DNA from 2 places in the Litorihabitans aurantiacus genome. Region 1 is predicted to be linked to the other one. Evidence: predicted binding sites of a transcription regulator. Region 1 holds the regulator's gene; the other holds the start of a gene.
The links. Region 1 encodes HspR, which represses chaperone genes until heat shock. Its sites were predicted from a motif close to AAGTTGAGTCNNNNNGACTCAACTT; they were not measured.
Positions count from the first base shown of each region.

Region 1 (9,064 bases):
GTACGAGCGCCGTGACGCGGCCGACGGCGGGGCGGACCAGAGCACCGCCCCGCCGTCGGGTGCCGCGGGTGAGGGCGACGCCGAGGGCGCGGCCGCTCCCGCGGAGGACGCCCGGGCCGCCGAGGTGCTGGACCTGCAGGACCAGCTCGCCCGCGCCAAGGCCGACGCCTACAACGCCGAGCAGCGCCACAACGCGTTCGTGAAGCGGTCGCGCGAGCAGGAGGCGGCGGCGCGCGAGCGCGGGGCGGCCGACGTCGTCGAGGCGGTCGTGCCGGTGCTCGACGACATCGCGCTGGCCCGCCAGCACGGTGACCTCACGGGACCGTTCCTCGCGGTGGCCGAGAAGCTCGAGCAGGTGCTGAGCTCGCGGTTCGGCGTCGAGCGGTTCGGCGAGGTGGGCGACGAGTTCGACCCCGCCCACCACGAGGCGCTCATGCACGCCACGTCGGCCGAGGCCACGGCGACCACGATCACGATGGTGGCCCAGCCCGGCTACCGTCGCGGCACGGCCGTGATCCGCCCGGCGCGCGTGGGCGTCACCGGCCCCGAGTGACCCACCATGATCCGCGAGAGGTTTGCTGACTCTCGCCGAGAGGTTTCCCGACACCCGATGGATGACGTGAGGAGGCGCCCGTGAGCGGCCAGGACTGGTTGGAGAAGGACTTCTACGCCATGCTCGGCGTGCCCAAGGACGCCGACGACGCCGCTGTCAAGAAGGCCTACCGCAAGCTGGCCCGGACCCACCACCCGGACCAGAACCCCGGCGACGCGAAGGCGGAGGCGCGGTTCAAGGAGATCGGCGAGGCGTACGCCGTCCTGTCGGACCCCGAGCAGCGCAAGCAGTACGACGGCCTGCGCGCCATGGCCGGCGGCGGTCCCCGCTTCACCGCGGGGGCCGGCGGCGCCGGGGGCGGTGCGAGCTTCGAGGACCTGTTCGGCGGGGTGTTCGGCGGCGGCCAGGGGGCGCCGGGCGGTGCGCCCGGCGGCGGCCGCTTCGGCGGCGCCGGTGCCGGCAGCTTCGAGGACATCCTCTCGGGGATGTTCGGCGGGGGTGCGCCCGGGGCCGGCGGCCCCGGCGGCCGGCGTCGCGCCGGTTTCGGCGGACCGGAGCAGGGCGCCGACCTGAACGCCACGCTCACGCTGCCGTTCCGGCTCGCGGTCGAGGGCGGCGAGATGCCGGTCTCGGTCGAGGGCAGGTCGACGACGGTCCGCATCCCCGCCGGGGTGCGTGACGGTCAGAAGATCCGCCTGCGCGGCAAGGGCCGCCCGGGTCAGCACGGCGGCGCGCCGGGCGACCTCATGGTCGCCGTGACCGTCTCGCCCCACCCGGTCTTCTCGATCGACGGCGCGAACCTCGCCCTGACCGTGCCCGTCACCTTCGCGGAGGCGGCGCTCGGTGCGACCATCACGGTGCCGACGTTCGACGGCGGATCGGTGCGCGTGCGAGTGCCGGAGGGCTCGCCGTCGGGCAAGCGCCTGCGGGTGCGCGGCAAGGGCGTCCGCAGCAGCAAGGGCGACGGCGACCTCATCGTCACCATCCAGGTCGCCGTCCCCGAGCGGCTCAGCGACGCGGCGCGCGCCGCCGTCGAGGCGTTCGCCGAGGCGACGGCGGACGCCGACCCGCGCTCGGGACTGGCCGGCTCGGCCGCGCACTAGGAAGCCCGCCGCTCGAGCGACGGACACGGGAAGGGAGGAGCAGCGATGGCCGACAGGTCCTACGACGCCCCGGTCCTCACCGTGTCCGCCGCGGCCGAGCTCGCCGGGATGCACGCGCAGACGCTGCGCCAGTACGACCGCCTCGGCCTCGTGGTACCGCACCGCACCGCGGGGCGCGGCCGTCGTTATTCGCTGCGCGACGTCGCAGCGCTGCGCGAGGTCCAGCGGCTCTCACTCGAGGGGGTCAACCTCGAGGGCATCAGCCGCATCCTGGCGCTGCAGCGCGAGAACGCGGCGCTGCTCGCGGCGCTCGAGGGCCTCCGGTCGGTCATCGACCCCGGCTCGCGCGTCTTCGCCGCGAGCACCACGGGCGACGTCGAGTCCGTCCCCCGCGGTCGCCGCGCCCGCACGCGCCCGACGGCGGAGGCCGGCTCCGGCGTCGTGCGCACCTCGGGCGCGCTCGTGCTCTGGCGGCCCGGGCGCTGAGACTCAGCTGAGCCGGGCGCTCAGGCGCAGGTGCTCCCCGGCCTCGAGCTGCACGCCGCTGACGCGCACGCCGGGCGGCAGCTGCTCCGCGAGGTCGATCGGCCGCGCCGTCGCCTCGCGCACCCGCCCGCGCGCGACGGCGAGCAGCCCCGCCACGATGGGGTTCGCACTCCCCAGGCTCACGTCGGCGAACCGCAGCACCAGCGCGTCGTCGACCGACGCCCGGCCGGTGGCGTGCGCGGAGGCCGACAGGATGCCGCGCCGCAGCTTCGCCTCGGCGCGCAGGCTCACCTCGCGCGGACCCACCGACGTGAGCTCGACGTCGAGCCGGACGAGCGTCAGGCCCTGCGCGGCCGCCTGCGCCGTCGCGATCCGGCGCACGGCGTCGACCACCGCCTGCTGCGGCGCGCTGATGCGCAGGTGGCCGGTCACGGGGGCGGCCTCGGTGGGCGGCAGGGGTTCGACGCCGACGCTCCCGTCCGCCGCGTCGATCCAGCGGATCGGCAGGTCGCGCACCTCGGCGTCGACGTCGATCGCGACGTCGGCCACCGTGAGCGGGTGGGCGCGGAACGTGCCGACGCGGAGGATCCCGGGCGTCTCGCCGACGACGGCGGGGAGGTTCTCGAGGTTGGCGGAGTCGGCCAGATCGGCCGTGTCGTGTGCATCGGTCGACGTCAGGGCCGACTCGGGGATCACGACGCCGGTCGCGTCCACCGCGGCGGAGGCGACGTCGTCGCCGTCGAGCACGATCGTCGTGCCGGCCAGGATCGCCTCCATACCGGCCTCGAACGCGCCGCCGAACCCCTGCTGTCGCGCGGTCGCGACCACGCGGGCGTGCAGCTCCTCGCCGCTGGTGGGGCGCGGGGCGGGGCCGAGCGGGAGGTAGTCGGGGTAGGCGCTCATACGGGTCAGCGTAGGTCGGGTGAGGCAGGAGGTGAGGGTCCCCATACTGGAAACGTTCCAGATATCTCCGTACCGTCGCGGTCATGGAGGCTCTCGACACGGCGCTGCTGCGGGATCGGGGCCTGCGTGCCACCCGGCCCCGCCTCGCCGTCGTGGCGACGCTGCGTCGGTTGCCGCACGCGAGCGCCGAGGAGATCGCGCGCGACGTGCGCACGAGCCTGGACTCCGTCTCGACCCAGGCGATCTACGACGTCCTGAACGCGCTGACCGACGCCGCGCTCGTGCGCCGCGTCGACCCCACCGGGGCCAGGAGCGCCAGGTACGAGCTCGACCTCGGCGACAACCACCACCACCTGGTGTGCCGGAGGTGCGGCCTCATCGTGGACGTGCCCTGCGCCGTCGGGCACACGGTGTGCCTCCAGCCCGCCATCGACCACGGCTTCGCGCTCGCGGAGTCGGAGGTGACCTACTGGGGGCTCTGCTCCCGGTGCCAGCACCACGCGCCCGAGCCGACCCCGGCTGCGGCGTCACCCCTGCAGGAAGGAACGGTATGAGCACCCCTCGCACGACCAACGACTTCGGAGCCCCGGTCGGGAGCGACCAGAACTCGCTCACCGTCGGCCCGAACGGCCCGATCCTGCTGCACGACCACTACCTGATCGAGAAGCTCGCGCACTTCAACCGCGAGCGCGTGCCGGAGCGCGTGGTGCACGCCAAGGGCGGCGGCGCGTTCGGCACCCTGCGCGTGAGCAAGGACGTCTCGCGCTACACGAAGGCTGCGCTGTTCCAGCCCGGCACCGAGACGCCGATGCTGGCGCGGTTCTCGACCGTCGCAGGTGAGCAGGGCAGCCCCGACACGTGGCGCGACCCGCGCGGCTTCGCGTTGAAGTTCTACACCTCCGAGGGCAACTACGACCTCGTGGGCAACAACACCCCGGTGTTCTTCATCCGCGACACCATCCAGTTCCCCGACTTCATCCACAGCCAGAAGCGCCGCAGCGACACCGGGCTGCGCGACAACAACATGCAGTGGGACTTCTGGACGCAGGTGCCCGCCTCCGCCCACCAGGTCACGTGGCTCATGGGTGACCGCGGCATCCCGCGCACGTGGCGCCACATGGACGGCTTCGGCTCGCACACCTTCCAGTGGGTCAACGCCGAGGGTGAGAAGTTCTGGGTCAAGTACCACTTCAAGACCGACCAGGGCATCGAGTTCTTCAGCCAGGACGACGCCGACGAGATGGCCGGGGTCGACGGCGACTACCACCGCCGCGACCTCGTCGAGGCGATCGACCGGGGCGAGTTCCCGACGTGGACCCTGCACGTGCAGGTCATGCCCTACGACGAGGCGAACGACTACCGCTTCAACCCGTTCGACCTGACGAAGGTCTGGTCCCAGAAGGACTACCCGCTCATCGAGGTCGGGACGCTCGAGCTCAACCGCAACCCGGAGGACTTCTTCGCGGAGATCGAGCAGGCGGCGTTCGCGCCGTCGAACCTCGTGCCGGGGATCGGCCTCTCGCCGGACAAGATGCTGCTCGGCCGCGTGTTCTCCTACGCGGACGCGCACCGCTACCGCATCGGCGCGAACTACTCCCACGTGCCGGTCAACGCGCCGAAGGTGCCGGCGAGCTCCTACAGCCAGGCCGGGGCGATGCGGACCGAGAACTACCCGGCCGACCGCCCGGTCTACGCGCCGAACAGCTACGGCGGCCCGCACGCCGACCCCTCGGCCGTCACGGAGACCGACTCCTGGACGACCGACTCCGAGTTCGTGCGCCAGGCCTACACGCTGCGCGAGGCCGACGACGACTTCGGCCAGGCCGGCACGCTGGTGCGCGAGGTGCTCGACGACGCGGCGCGCGACCGCCTCGTCGGCAACATCTCCGGGCACCTGCTCGGGGGCGTGTCCGAGCCGATCCTCGTGAAGGCGCTGGCGTACTGGAGCAACGTCGACGCCGAGCTCGGCTCCCGCGTGGAGACCGTGGTGCGCGAGGCACTGCGTCGCGGCGAGCTCGGCACGGCGGGGAACTCCTCGCCGAGCACCGAGGTGGACGAGGACCTGGTGACGCAGGGCTGATCCTCCTCACGCGTGTGTGACCGAACCCCCGGGGCCCACCGGCCGCGGGGGTTCGGTCGTCCGCGACCGTTGTTGTTTCCCTTGAGCGGAAGATATCTTCCGTCTATGAGAACTCAGCCTCCTCCGCTGCTCCCGATCTTTCGGTCGCGAGCGCAGGCCGAGATGCTCGCCACCGTTCTTCTGCACCCGGACGACGAGTTCGGGCTCAGCGAGCTGTCGCAGCGGCTCGCGGTCCCGCTCTCGACCGTCCATCGTGAGGTCGCGCGTCTGGAGGAGGCGGGAGTGGTGGAGAGTAGGAGTCTCGGCCGCAACCGCCTCGTCCGCGCGGCGACCGGCCATCCCGGCGCACGCGCACTCACCGACCTCGTCGCCGTCACGTTCGGTCCGCGCCAGATCATGGCCGAGGAGTTCTCCGACCTCGGGGCAGAAGTCGTGCTGATCTTCGGGTCCTGGGCGGCGCGCTACCTCGGCGAAGCTGGACGACCTCCGCAGGACGTCGACGTCCTGGTCGTGGGGGACGTGGCGAGGGCCGAGGTCTACGACGCCGCCGATCGCTCGGCGCGCCGGCTCGCCATCGAGGTCAACCCGGTCATCAGGACGTCGGAGAGCTGGGGAGAGGCTGCGGACCCCCTCTCCGCCGAGATACGGTCCGCTCCGCACGTGGTCGTCGTGTCGCGGGAGCGGACCGAGGGGGAGCCGGACGACGAGGTGGACCCGGGGCGCGCCTGTGATCGAGCGGCTGCTCGCCGACGGAGAGCTGCAGCAGGTGGTCGGCGCGGCGTCCGACGGCGTTCCGCTCCTGGCGAGAGCGAGTCGCACGCTCCTGAGCGCCGAGGCGCTCGCGACGACGGATGCCGACTCGGCGTACGTCCTCGCCTACGACGCCGCTCGCCAGGCACTCTCGGCCGTGCTGCAGCAGGAAGGCCTGCGCCCCACCAGCCGCGGCGGCCATCTCGCCGTCGAACGCGCAGCGGTGGCGCAGTTCGGAGATGGGATGCGTCCCTTCGCCGTGCTCCGGCGGCGTCGGAACGAGCTCGAGTATCCCCAGGTCGCCGGGGACGCCGCGACGGTGTCCGAGGTCGACGACGCACCGGCCGAGGCGAGACGCATCGTCGATGCGTGCGGCGACCTCCTGGGAAGTGTCGGGATCTTCTGATGCCGCCTCGGACGAGGTGCCGCCCATGAGAGCCGCGCTCCCGGTCCGGCGGATCGAGGCCGATCCGCTCGCCGTCGCGCCGCCCGACGTCTGGCCCGCGACGCTGCCCGCCGTCCGCCAGGTGCTGACCGACGGGCTCGAGCTCGGGCCCGTCACCGTGATCACCGGGGAGAACGGGTCGGGGAAGTCGACGCTGGTGGAGGCGCTCGCGATCGCCTACGGGCTGAACGCCGAGGGCGGCTCGACCGGGGCGCAGCACGCCTCGCGACCGAGCGAGTCGTCGCTGGGAGAACACCTGCGCGTGGTGCGCGGCGCTGGTGCCTCGAAGAAGGGGTTCTTCCTGCGGGCGGAGACGATGCACGCGTTCTACAGCTACCTCGAGAGGTCGGAGTTCCCCGAGCGCCTGCACGAGCGCAGCCACGGCGAGTCCTTTCTCGACCTGGTCTCCGACCGGTGGCGGCTGCGCGGGCTGTGGCTGCTGGACGAACCGGAGGCCGCGCTGTCCCTCTCGGGCTGCCTCGCGCTGGTGGCTCTGCTGCGGGAGCAGGTGGCGGCGGGGTCGCAGGTCGTCGTCTCCACGCACTCGCCCGTGATCGCGGCCTTCCCCGGCGCCGATCTGATCGAGGTGGGGGAGTGGGGCCTGCGGAGCTGCGACTACGACGACCTCGACCTCGTGCGGGGGTGGCGCGGGTTCCTCGCGGCGCCGGAGCGGTACGTCGGGGGCGACGGCGACGCCTGACGCGTGCGTCCTCCGCCGGGCCGGGCTCCTCGTGGGGAAGTTCCGGACGACAGGGGCGTCCAAAACTTCCCCACGAGAGCGCATCAGCACGCTCGGCGGCCGGGGAACCGGCCCGAGAACGCAGAAGCGCCGGGACCCTCGCGGGTCCCGGCGCTCGCGATGTCCTGAGACATCACACGGCGGAGGATGGGGGATTCGAACCCCCGAGGGCTTTCACCCAACACGCTTTCCAAGCGTGCGCCATAGGCCACTAGGCGAATCCTCCTGGCCCACCGAGGGTACCCGACCCGGCGCGCTGGTCCGAATCGGCCCGACGGCGGTCCGGCGTCACCCCTCGCGGCCGCCCGACCTCGCTCCGGCCGGGTCGCGGGGTCGGGTATCGTGGTGGTCGACCCCTCGTGCGGCGTCATCTCGCTGAACTCCCCCAGGGCCGGAAGGCAGCAAGGGCAGGTGAGCTCTGACGGGTGTGCGGGGGTCCTCTCATGCCCGGACCCGGCTCACTGCAGCGAGACGGTCACCCCGCCCGAGAACATCGAGTCGTGCAGCTCGACCGCCGTCGGCACGGCGACCGCGGGGATGTCGAAGACCACGACCGTGTCGACGGCGTTGCCCGGGTTGATCTGCGTGTAGAGCGACTCGGAGTTCTCGAGGTAGATCGCGGCCGTCGAGTCCGCCGAGTGCTCACGCCCCTGGTCGTCCACGAGCGTGGCGTTGTCCCCCAGGAAGCTCTGCGCCTCGTCGCCGATGTTCGCGACACCGACCGACACGAGGACGAACTGGCCCTGCGCCGTCGTGCCGAGCACGTCGTTGCCGATCGAGGGGACGCCGGACTCGACGCCCGTGACGGTGAACTCGAACTTGCCGTCGCGCACGGCGGTGCCGATCCCGGCGACCTCCGGCGCGTCGGGCTCGGCCGGCTCCGTCGCGTCCGACGGCGCGGCCTCCTCGCCGTCGGCGGATGCGGTCGCGGGGGTGTCGGCGGACGGGGTGGTGCCTCCGCCGTCGTCGTCCCCACCGCTGCCGGCGATCCCTCCGACGACGCCCAGGACGACGAGCGCACCCAGCCCCGTGAGGATCTTGTGGCGCGCGAACCAGCTGCGCTTCCGGGGCTCCTGCGGGGCCGGCGGCGCCGGCGGCTGCTGGCCGGGCGGCGTCGCGTACGGCTGCTGCGGCGCGTGCCCACCCTGCGGCGCCGGCGCGCCACCCTGCTGGGCGAAGGACTGGGGCGGGTCGAACGGGTTGCTCTGCACGGTGGTCTCCTCGTGTGTGGGGCGGATGCCTCACGCTCCCGCGGCGCGCTCCCACGCCACATCTGCCGACCGGCCAGGTCCGGTGCGCCGGTCGGCGGATCTCCGGGGCGCGCGGCGTGGCCGGTCGGAGCAGGCGGATGTCGGCGGCCGCACCTACGGTGAAGCCGTGACCCCGCCCCCGGCTCGACGCCGATCCTGCACGGATCGCCGCGGCCCGCTCCGACGCCGCCGGGCGGCGCTGCGTCCGCGGGGTGGCCCGGGTCGTCGCCGTCGTGGCAGCCGGCGCCGATGCCCGACGGCGGAGCGCACCCCTCGCGGTGGCGTCGCGTCCTCGGGCACCTGGGGACCATCGGCGCCGTGCTCAGCGTCGCGCTCGCCGGGGTCATCTTCAGCGCCTTCCAGGGGCTCGCGCACCAGGACTCGGCCCCGCTCTTCGCATGGTCCGCACTGTCCACGATGGCGGCGCTCGGCACCGGTGCGTCGATGATCTGGCGGCGGCGCGCACCGCTCGTCGTGCTCCTGGTGAACGCCGGCGCAGCCCTCCTGCTGCCGCTCGACCCCCTCGGCACGCTGGTGGTGCTGCCGTGGGTGCTCGCCGTCGCGCCGCTGCGGCGCGCCGCGTGGTGCACCGCGCTCGCCGCCGCCGTGACCGGAGTGACGCTGGGGCGCGACGCGGTGCGCGAGGCCCCCGGCATCCTGTTCACCTCGACGGTGCAGGCGACCGGCGAGGTGCTCGTCATGACGTGGTGGGGCTACGTGATCCTCGGCGTCGTGCTGCTCGCGGCGTCGGTCGG
Region 1 is NZ_BSUM01000001.1:2,681,356-2,690,419, reverse strand. It holds gene QQK22_RS12810 (nucleotide exchange factor GrpE) at 1-553, shown strand, start outside; gene QQK22_RS12805 (DnaJ C-terminal domain-containing protein) at 634-1,656, shown strand; gene QQK22_RS12800 (heat shock protein transcriptional repressor HspR) at 1,702-2,142, shown strand; gene QQK22_RS12795 (hypothetical protein) at 2,146-3,045, opposite strand; gene QQK22_RS12790 (Fur family transcriptional regulator) at 3,129-3,599, shown strand; gene QQK22_RS12785 (catalase) at 3,596-5,125, shown strand; partial or broken gene QQK22_RS19355 (helix-turn-helix domain-containing protein) at 5,231-5,407, shown strand; gene QQK22_RS12780 (hypothetical protein) at 5,853-6,281, shown strand; gene QQK22_RS12775 (AAA family ATPase) at 6,307-7,020, shown strand; tRNA gene QQK22_RS12770 (tRNA-Ser) at 7,201-7,285, opposite strand; RNA gene ffs (signal recognition particle sRNA small type) at 7,408-7,503, shown strand; gene QQK22_RS12760 (DUF4352 domain-containing protein) at 7,518-8,270, opposite strand; gene QQK22_RS12755 (sensor histidine kinase) at 8,559-9,064, shown strand, end outside.

Region 2 (9,064 bases), 2.6 Mb from region 1:
AGGTCGTCGAGCTGGCCTACGAGCCCGATCTCGTGGGTCCGGCGGTCGAGGCGCTCGCCGAGCGGGCCGCGCACTGGACCCTCGTCTCCTCGGTCTCGGTCTACCGGGGTCACGGCACGGTCGGCGCCGACGAGTCGGCGGACGTCGTCGAACCCGCCGACCTGGCGGCCTACCCCGACGCCAAGGTCGCCGCCGAGCGCGTCACCGCGCGCCACCTCGACGGGCGCCTCCTCGTCGCGCGTCCCGGCCTGATCGTCGGCCCCGGCGATCCGAGCGACCGGTTCGGGTACTGGTCGGCGCGCCTGGCCCGCGGCGGCGACGTCCTCGTCCCGCGGATGTCGGGGCGTCACGTCCAGGTGATCGACGTCTCCGACCTCGCCGCCTGGCTCGCCGACGCCGGGCGCACAGGCCTGGCGGGGGTGGTCGACGCCGTCGGGCACGCCGACCCGATGGCCGACCTCCTGCGCGTGGTGAGTGAGGCGACCGGGCACCGCGGGGCGCTGGTCGAGGCGGACGACGAGGCGCTGCTCGCGCACGACGTGCGGTACTGGGCCGGTCCGCGCTCGCTCCCGCTGTGGCTGCCGCTCGCGGACGCCGGCTTCGCCCGGCGGTCCGGCGCGAGGTTCCGCGCCTCCGGCGGGAGGCTGCGGCCGCTGGGCGAGACCGTGCGGCGCACCCTCGCGGACGAGGTCGCCCGCGGGATCGATCGCGACCGACGCTCCGGGCTGACTCCGGCGCAGGAGGCGGAGGTCCTCAGCGCCCTGGGGTGAGGGGCACCAGCGCGAGCAGGTGCAGCGCCGTCAGCGGCGCGAGCGGCAGCTCGTGGGCCTGCGCGGGCGTGACCCACACGGCGTCGTCGATCTCGGCGGCCGGGGCGACGGCGTCGACCTCCTGCGGCGTCAGGCGGACCGCCCACGCGTGGGCGAGCACACCGTGCCCGGGCTCGTTCGCGGCGTCGGCCGTGAACGAGCCGAGCGGCGCCAACCGGTCGACGTCGACCGTCAGCCCCAGCTCCTCCGCGACCTCCCGCACGAGCGCGCGGTCCGGGCGCTCGCCGTCGTCCGGCTTGCCTCCCGGCTGCATGTAGGCGGTGGTGCCGCGCTTACGCACGAGCAGGACGCGGCCGGCGCCGTCGTGCAGCACGCCGGCGGCCACGACGATCGTGCGCGCCGGGGTGCTCACCCGTCGTGACGGCTGCGGATCCCGACCGTGATCAGGCCGGCGACGGCGAGCGCCACGAGGATCCCGGCGCCCCACGCCAGGCCGGTCCAGATCCAGTCGGGGAACGCCGAGGAGGTCGCCGAGGCGGTCGCGTCCAACGTCAGCGGGGTGTCGTAGGTGGTGGTCCAGGTGACGGTCGTGCCGTCGACCTCGGCGAGCTCGGCGCTCCCGCGCACCTCCTCGATCACGCCGGGGAACGTCAGGGAGACGCGCACGGTGGACTCGGGAGCGCCGGGTCGCGGCTCGCCCTCGGCGGCGGGGGCCGGGACGTCGGACTGCGTGCTCACGTCGATCACGCCGGAGACGACGAAGTCGTCGCCGTCGCGCGTGATGAGCGGGGTGCCGCCGAGCGCGAGGTCGGTGATCGGGACGGCGTCGAGCTCGAGCGACGTGCCGTACCAGCCGGGCTCGGGGCTGACCGCTGCGGCGGTGACGCCGGTGCGGTCGCGCAGGCCGGGGAGCGCCCGCGTCTCGATGGCCGTGACCTGCCCGACCACGGCCTGCTGGGCGGCCTCGCTCTCGTCGGCGAGCTGACCGAGGATCAGGATGTCGCCGGTCACGGTGTTGGCGCGCGAGACGGTCAGATCGGCGTCCGTGCGGACGCATCCGGTCAGCGCGACGAGGGCGACGACGGCGGCCAGGGCGGCGGTGATCCCACGGATCCGAGGCCTGTGCATGACCGAATCGTGACACAACGGTGGGACGCCGGGCACGTCCACACGCGGGCTGGGACGCCTGCCGTCGGGGTCGAGCAGGGTTGAGCGGAATAGACTCAACTTCGACCCGGTTGACCTGAGCACCAGACGATCCGTGCCGGGAGGACACCGTGAACGACAAGCTGACGACCAGGTCGCAGGAGGCGGTGGCCGCCGCGCTCGGCCGTGCCACGCGGGCGGGCAACCCCCATCTCGAACCCGTCCACCTGCTGTCCGCGCTGCTGGAGCAGGCCGACGGGATCGCCGTCGCGCTCCTGACCGCGCAGGGGACCGATCTGGGGGAGGTCGCCCGCCGGGCCGACGGCGTCGCGGCGACCCTGCCCGGGGCGCGCGGCGCCACGACGGCGCAGCCGCAGCCCTCGCGCGCTCTCCTCGCCGTCGTCTCCCAGGCGGGCGAGGAGGCCCGTGCGCTCGGCGACGACTACGTCTCGACCGAGCACCTGCTGCTCGCGCTGGCCGCCGACACCGGCAGCGCGGGCGAGATCCTGCGCTCGGCCGGGACGTCGCGCGACGCGCTCGTCGCCGCGCTGCCGTCGGTGCGTCAGGGGCGCGTCACGTCACCCGACCCCGAGGGGACGTTCCAGGCGCTCGACAAGTACGGCCAGGACCTCACCGCCCGCGCCCGCGAGGGGCGCATCGACCCCGTGATCGGGCGCGACTCCGAGATCCGGCGCGTGGTGCAGGTGCTCTCGCGCCGCACCAAGAACAACCCGGTGCTCATCGGTGAGCCGGGCGTCGGCAAGACGGCGGTCGTCGAGGGGCTGGCGCAGCGGATCGTCGACGGCGACGTGCCCGAGTCCCTGCGCGGCAAGCGCCTGATCTCGCTCGACCTCGGCTCGATGATCGCCGGCGCGAAGTACCGCGGCGAGTTCGAGGAGCGGCTCAAGGCCGTGCTCGAGGAGATCCGGGGGAGCGACGGCGAGGTCGTCACGTTCATCGACGAGCTGCACACGGTCGTGGGCGCCGGCGCGAGCGAGGGCGCGATGGACGCCTCCAACATGCTCAAGCCGATGCTCGCGCGCGGTGAGCTGCGCATGATCGGTGCCACGACTCTCGACGAGTTCCGCGAGAACATCGAGAAGGACCCCGCGCTCGAGCGGCGCTTCCAGCAGGTGTTCGTGGGGGAGCCCTCGGTCGAGGACACGGTGGCGATCCTGCGCGGGATCGCGCCGCGCTACGAGGCGCACCACAAGGTCACGATCTCCGACGGCGCGCTCGTGGCCGCCGCGACGCTGTCCGACCGCTACATCACCGGCCGGCAGCTGCCCGACAAGGCGATCGACCTCGTGGACGAGGCCGCCTCGCGCCTGCGGATGGAGCTCGACTCCTCGCCGGTGGAGATCGACGTGCTGCGCCGCGCCGTCGACCGCCTGCGGATGGAGGAGGCCTACCTGTCCGAGGGTGGCGACAGCGACTCCCGGGACGAGGCGACCCTCGAGCGACTGGAGAAGCTGCGCCGCGACATCGCGGACCGTTCGGAGGAGCTCGCGGGCCTGACCGCGCGCTGGGAGGCGGAGAAGGCCGGGACGAACCGGGTCGGGGACCTGCGCGTGCGGCTCGACGAGCTGCGCACGGCCTACGACCGGGCGGTGCGCGAGGGCGACTACGACGCGGCGGGGCGACTCGCGAACGGGGAGATCCCCGCCGTCGAGCGGGAGATCGCCGACGCGGAGCTCGAGGAGGGGGCGGAGGTGCCCTCCGCCGTCGCGCCGATGATCGCGGACAAGGTCGGCACGGACGAGATCGCCGAGGTCGTGGCGATGTGGACCGGCATCCCGGCCGGCCGGCTGCTCGAGGGCGAGACCGCGAAGCTCCTGCGGATGGAGGACGTGCTCGGCGAGCGGCTGATCGGCCAGCGCGCCGCCGTCGCCGCCGTGTCCGACGCCGTGCGGCGCTCGCGGGCGGGCATCGCCGATCCCGACCGGCCGACCGGGTCGTTCCTGTTCCTCGGGCCGACGGGTGTCGGCAAGACCGAGCTCGCGAAGTCGCTCGCGGACTTCCTGTTCGACGACGAGCGCGCGATGGTGCGGATCGACATGTCGGAGTACGGCGAGAAGCACTCGGTGGCGCGGCTGGTCGGGGCGCCTCCGGGGTACGTGGGGTACGAGGAGGGCGGGCAGCTCACCGAGGCCGTGCGGCGCCGGCCGTACTCGGTCGTGCTGCTGGACGAGGTCGAGAAGGCGCACCCGGAGGTCTTCGACGTGCTGCTGCAGGTGCTCGACGACGGGCGGCTCACCGACGGGCAGGGGCGCACGGTCGACTTCCGCAACGTGATCCTCGTGCTGACGTCCAACCTCGGGTCGCACGCCCTCGTGGACCCGACGCTGGAGGAGGAGGCGAGGCGCGCCGTCGTGATGGACGCGGTGCGACTCGCGTTCCGGCCGGAGTTCCTCAACCGGCTGGACGACGTCGTGATCTTCGACGCACTCTCGCTGGAGGAGCTCGGCTCGATCGTGGACCTGCAGCTGGACCGGCTCGGGGCGCGGCTGGCGGACCGCCGGCTGCGCCTGGAGGTCACGCCCGCGGCGCGCGAGTGGCTGGCGCTCGAGGGCTACGACCCGGCGTACGGGGCGCGGCCGCTGCGCCGGCTGGTGCAGCGCTCGATCGGCGACCCGCTGGCCCGGATGCTGCTGGGCGGGCAGGTGCTCGACGGTGGCGCGGTGCGCGTGGACCGTGCGCCCGACGACGCCGAGGGCCTCACCCTGACGCCCGCCTGAGCGGCGCCCCCGCGAGGACCCACCCCTTCGCGAGAGCTTTGCTGACGTACCGCGAGAGGATTGCCGACCCTCCCCGAGAGGACTGGTGACGTACCGCGAGAGGATTGCCGACCCTTCCCGAGAGGACTGCTGACGTACCCCGAGAGCATTGGCGACCTACCGCGAGAGGTCTGGCGACGTCCGCGGCGGCCCTCGCTGACAGCGGCTGCGTCTCGCTGTGAGCGGCCAGCGGCGCACAGGCGGCTTCGCGTCAGGTATAGCCGCAGGTCAGGGGGTCGGACATATCGGACCAGGTGCCGCCAGCCGCTGTGGGCGAGGGCCAGCCGCTCCGAGCGAGATCGAGGGCGCGGTGTGCGCCCGGCCGGACCGCCTCGTCGCCCCTCCCCGGGTGCGTCCTCGAGGGACTGGGGCAGCTCGGCGGCTACCTCGAGGTATGTCGGTAATCCGCTCGCGGAGGGGCAGTAGAGCTCTCGCGGTAGGTCGGCGATCCTCTCGCGATACGTCAGCGATCCACTCGGGGTACGTCGGCAATCTTCTCGGGGAGGGTCGGCAATCCTCTCGGGGTACGTCGACAATCCTCTCGGGGAGGGTCCGCAAAGCTCTCGCGGTAGGTTCGCTGGATGCGTCTGAGCACCGTCATCCTGCCCGTGCACGCCCGCGCCGAGGCCGTCGCCCGCTGGCGCCGGGCCGAGGACCTCGGGTTCGCGACGGCCTACACCTACGACCACCTCTCCTGGCGCACCTTCCGCGACGGACCCTGGTACGACGCGCTCCTCACCCTGGCGCAGGCGGCCGCCGTGACCGAGCGGATGCGCCTCGGCACCCTCGTCACGACGCCGAACTTCCGCCACCCCGTCACCCTCGCCAAGGACGTCATGACGCTCGACGACGTCTCGGGCGGACGCGTCACGCTCGGCCTCGGCGCGGGCACGGACGGGTTCGACGCCGCCGCGCTCGGCCTGCCGGCCCTCACCCCGCGACAGCGCGCCGACCGGTTCGCCGAGCTGGTCGACCACCTCGACCGCCTGCTGACCACGCCGGACGTCACGGTCGACGGCGAGTACTTCTCGGCGCACGAAGCGCGCACGATCCCGGGGTGCGTGCAGCGCCCGCGGGTGCCGTTCGCCGTCGCCGCGACCGGGCCGCGCGGCCTGAAGCTCGCCGCCCGGTACGGCCAGGCGTGGGTCACGACCGGCGACCCGGCCACCTTCGAGGACGGCACCGCCGCGCAGTCGCGTGCGGCGATCGCGCGGCAGATGGAACGGCTGGAGGCGGCCTGCGCCGCCGAGAACCGCGATCCCGCGAGCATCGAACGGGTGCTGCTCACGGGATTCCTGCCCGAGGACGCGTTCGCCTCGGTCGACGCCTTCGAGGACTTCGCGCACGCGCACGCCGCGCTCGGCATCACCGAGATCGTGGTCCACGACCCGATCCCCGACACGCAGTTCGCCCTCGACGAGACGATCTACGCAGGGATCGCGGAGCTCGCCCCGACGCTCGCCGCGCTCGACTGAGGTCGACCTCTCGCCGGCCGACGTCGGCCCGGTACGGGTCTGGGTCGGTCACGTGCCGACCCCGGACCGTGCCCGCCCGAGGACACGGATCCCAGGTGTGCTCAGCCGACCGTGAGGTCCCCCGCGATCGCGCTCCCGGTGAGCTCGACGTCCTCCCCGTACAGGACGCAGGAGACCTGCCGGTCGCCGTCGTCCCAGTCGGAGATGTCGGGGAACCAGCCACCGAAGCTCAGGTCGTCGGTGATGGTCCCCGCGGGGATCTCGGAGACGACCGCCTCGTAGCAGACGTCGTTCGCCTCGGTGATGATCGCGTCCTCACCGGGGTAGGCGCCGCCGTCGGGCACGTAGGTGTGGACGACCTCGGCCGCGTGGGGCTCCGAGCACGGCACCTGCGTGTACTCGCTCGCCAGGTCGTCGAACGCCTCCAGGCAGTTGCCCGGGGCGAGGTCGGCGGCCTCGACGCTGCGCTCCGAGTCGACGTCGCCCGGGTTGTCGCTCAGCACCGGCGGTCCGAAGACGCCGCTGAACAGGCGCAGCAGGACGAACGCGACGATCGCCAGGATCGACACCGAACCGACCACGACGGCGACCGTTCCCGGCACGCGCGAGGCGCGGGCCCGCTTGGCGCGGGTCAGGGAGATGACTCCGAGGACGATGCCGAGCGGTCCGAGCACGACCCCGAGACCGGCGCCCAGCCACCCCATCCCCGCACCGGTGCTCGGCGTCGGTCGCGGCGGCTGCTGCGGCGGCGGGCCCTGCGGCGGCGCGCCCTGCGGCGAGTAGCCCGGCTGCGCGTAGCCCTGCTGGGCGGCGGGCTGCTGGTACGCGTAGCCCTGCGCGGCCGCACCCGGCTGCGGCTGGGACGGCTGGCCGTACGGCTGTGCCGGGGGCTGCTGGGGGTACCCCTGCGCGGGCGCCCCCTGCTGCGGGTGGGACGGCTGGCCGTACGGCTGTGCTCGGGGCTGCTGGGGCTGCTGGGGCTGCTGGGGCTGCTGGGGCTGCTGGGGGTAGCTCTGCGCGGGAGCGCCCTGCTGCGGATACCCCGGACCGGACCCGCCCGGCTGCCCGTACCCGGGGTGCGGCTCACCGCCCGGCTGCGCCGCGGACGGCCCCGGACGCGACGGGTCGGGCGGGCCCCAGGGGTCGGTCATGCCCCGAAACTACACGGATCGCGACGGCGAGCGCCGGGTCAGCCCAGCAGGTCCTCCGTGAGCGGGGCGCCGGCCGAGCGGACGAGGCAGCTCGCGGTGCGCTGACCCTCGTCCCAGCCGCCCGGTGCCGGCACGAGGGGCCAGGCGAGGTGGGCGGCGTCGTCGAGGCCGCGGTCGGCGAGCTCGCCGTCGCAGCGCTCGGTCGCATCGGCCAGGATCGCCTCCGGGCCGGGGTAGGTCGCGTCCTCGACCTCCCAGGTCGTGAGCACCTGCGCGGCGTGCGGGGTCGCGCACGGCACGAGCGTGAGCTCGCCGACCTCCTGCTGCACGGGCAGCGCCTCGACGCAGTTGCCCGCCGCCGTGAGCGACGGGTGCACGACCCGAGGCTCGGCGACGTCGCCCGGCTCCGCCACACCCCCGGACGCGCCGAACCCACCGAGGGCAGCCACGATCGCGACCACCACCCACGCGATGCTGCCGACCGCGCCGAGCACGATTCCGGTCACGGCGATCCGCGGGCTCCGCAGCCACGACCGCGTGGTCCGTCGGAGCCCGACGAGTCCCAGCACGAGCGCCACCGGGCCCGTGGCGAGCACACCGGTCACGACGGCGGCCACGGAGACCGCGTCGAGCGGCGCCTGCGTGAGCTGCGGCATCGCGAACGACGGGCCCGCCCCGGCCGACTGCCCCGCCATCTCCGACGGTGGCGACGAGAACGCCCCGGCCGGCTGCCCCGGTGACGACGGCGGCGCACCCGCCCCGGTCGGACCGCTCCCGTACGGCGACGGCGCCGGCCACGCAGGCTGCTGCGGCCCGGCCGGCGGCACGGCACCCGGCGCCGAGGGCGGGGCCGCGCCCGGCGCCGAGGGCGGGGGCGCCGCGGCGTACGGGCTGCGCGAGGACCCCGGGTCCCACGCCGTGGGGGCGGGGCCACCGCCCGCACCGGGCCCGGCCTGGGGGATGGTCGGGACGGCGGGCACCTCCGGCGTGCCGGACGCGCCCGGGTCGCCCGAGGAGCCGTGTCCGCCCGGTGGCCGCGCCATCAGTCGGCCAGCTCCACGATCACGGGGGCGTGGTCGCTCGCGCCCTTGCCCTTGCGCTCCTCGCGGTCGATGCGCGCACCGGCGAGCCGCGCCGTCGCGCTCTCGTTGCCGAGGGCGAGGTCGATGCGCATGCCCTGGCGCTTCGGGAACCGCAGCTGCGTGTAGTCCCAGTACGTGTACTCGCCGGGCGTGAACTGCCGCGTCAGCTCGGTGAAACCGGTGTCCTCGATCGCGGTCAGCGCGTCGCGCTCCGGCTCCGTCACGTGCGTGGAGCCCTCGAAGAACGCGCGGTCCCACACGTCCTCGTCGCGCGGGGCGATGTTCCAGTCACCGGTGAGCAGGGTGGGGGTCGACGACGTCGCCCACTCCTGCGCACTGTCGCGGAGCGCGCCGAGCCAGTCGAGCTTGTAGGTGTAGTGCGGGTCCTCGATCGTGCGGCCGTTCGGGACGTACAGGCTCCAGACCCGCACCCCGCCGCAGGTCGCCCCGATCGCGCGCGCCTCGGCCGCGAGCGGCTCGCCCCAGCCGGGCTGCTGCGGGAAGGAGGCCGCCACGTCCTCGAGCCCCACGCGGGAGGCGATCGCGACGCCGTTCCACTGGCTGAGACCGTGGTGCGCGACCTCGTACCCGATCGCCTCGAACGGCATCACGGGGAACTGCTCGTCCTTGCACTTGGTCTCCTGCATCGCCAGCACGTCCACG
Region 2 is NZ_BSUM01000001.1:101,377-110,440, forward strand. It holds gene QQK22_RS00520 (Rossmann-fold NAD(P)-binding domain-containing protein) at 1-770, shown strand, start outside; gene QQK22_RS00525 (NUDIX hydrolase) at 754-1,182, opposite strand; gene QQK22_RS00530 (LppM family (lipo)protein) at 1,179-1,898, opposite strand; gene clpB (ATP-dependent chaperone ClpB) at 2,048-4,654, shown strand; gene QQK22_RS00540 (LLM class flavin-dependent oxidoreductase) at 5,275-6,168, shown strand; gene QQK22_RS00545 (septum formation family protein) at 6,270-7,319, opposite strand; gene QQK22_RS00550 (DUF4190 domain-containing protein) at 7,358-8,362, opposite strand; gene QQK22_RS00555 (exodeoxyribonuclease III) at 8,362-9,064, opposite strand, start outside.
Region 2: the regulator HspR is predicted to act here: its motif matches at 1,976-2,000, upstream of clpB (ATP-dependent chaperone ClpB).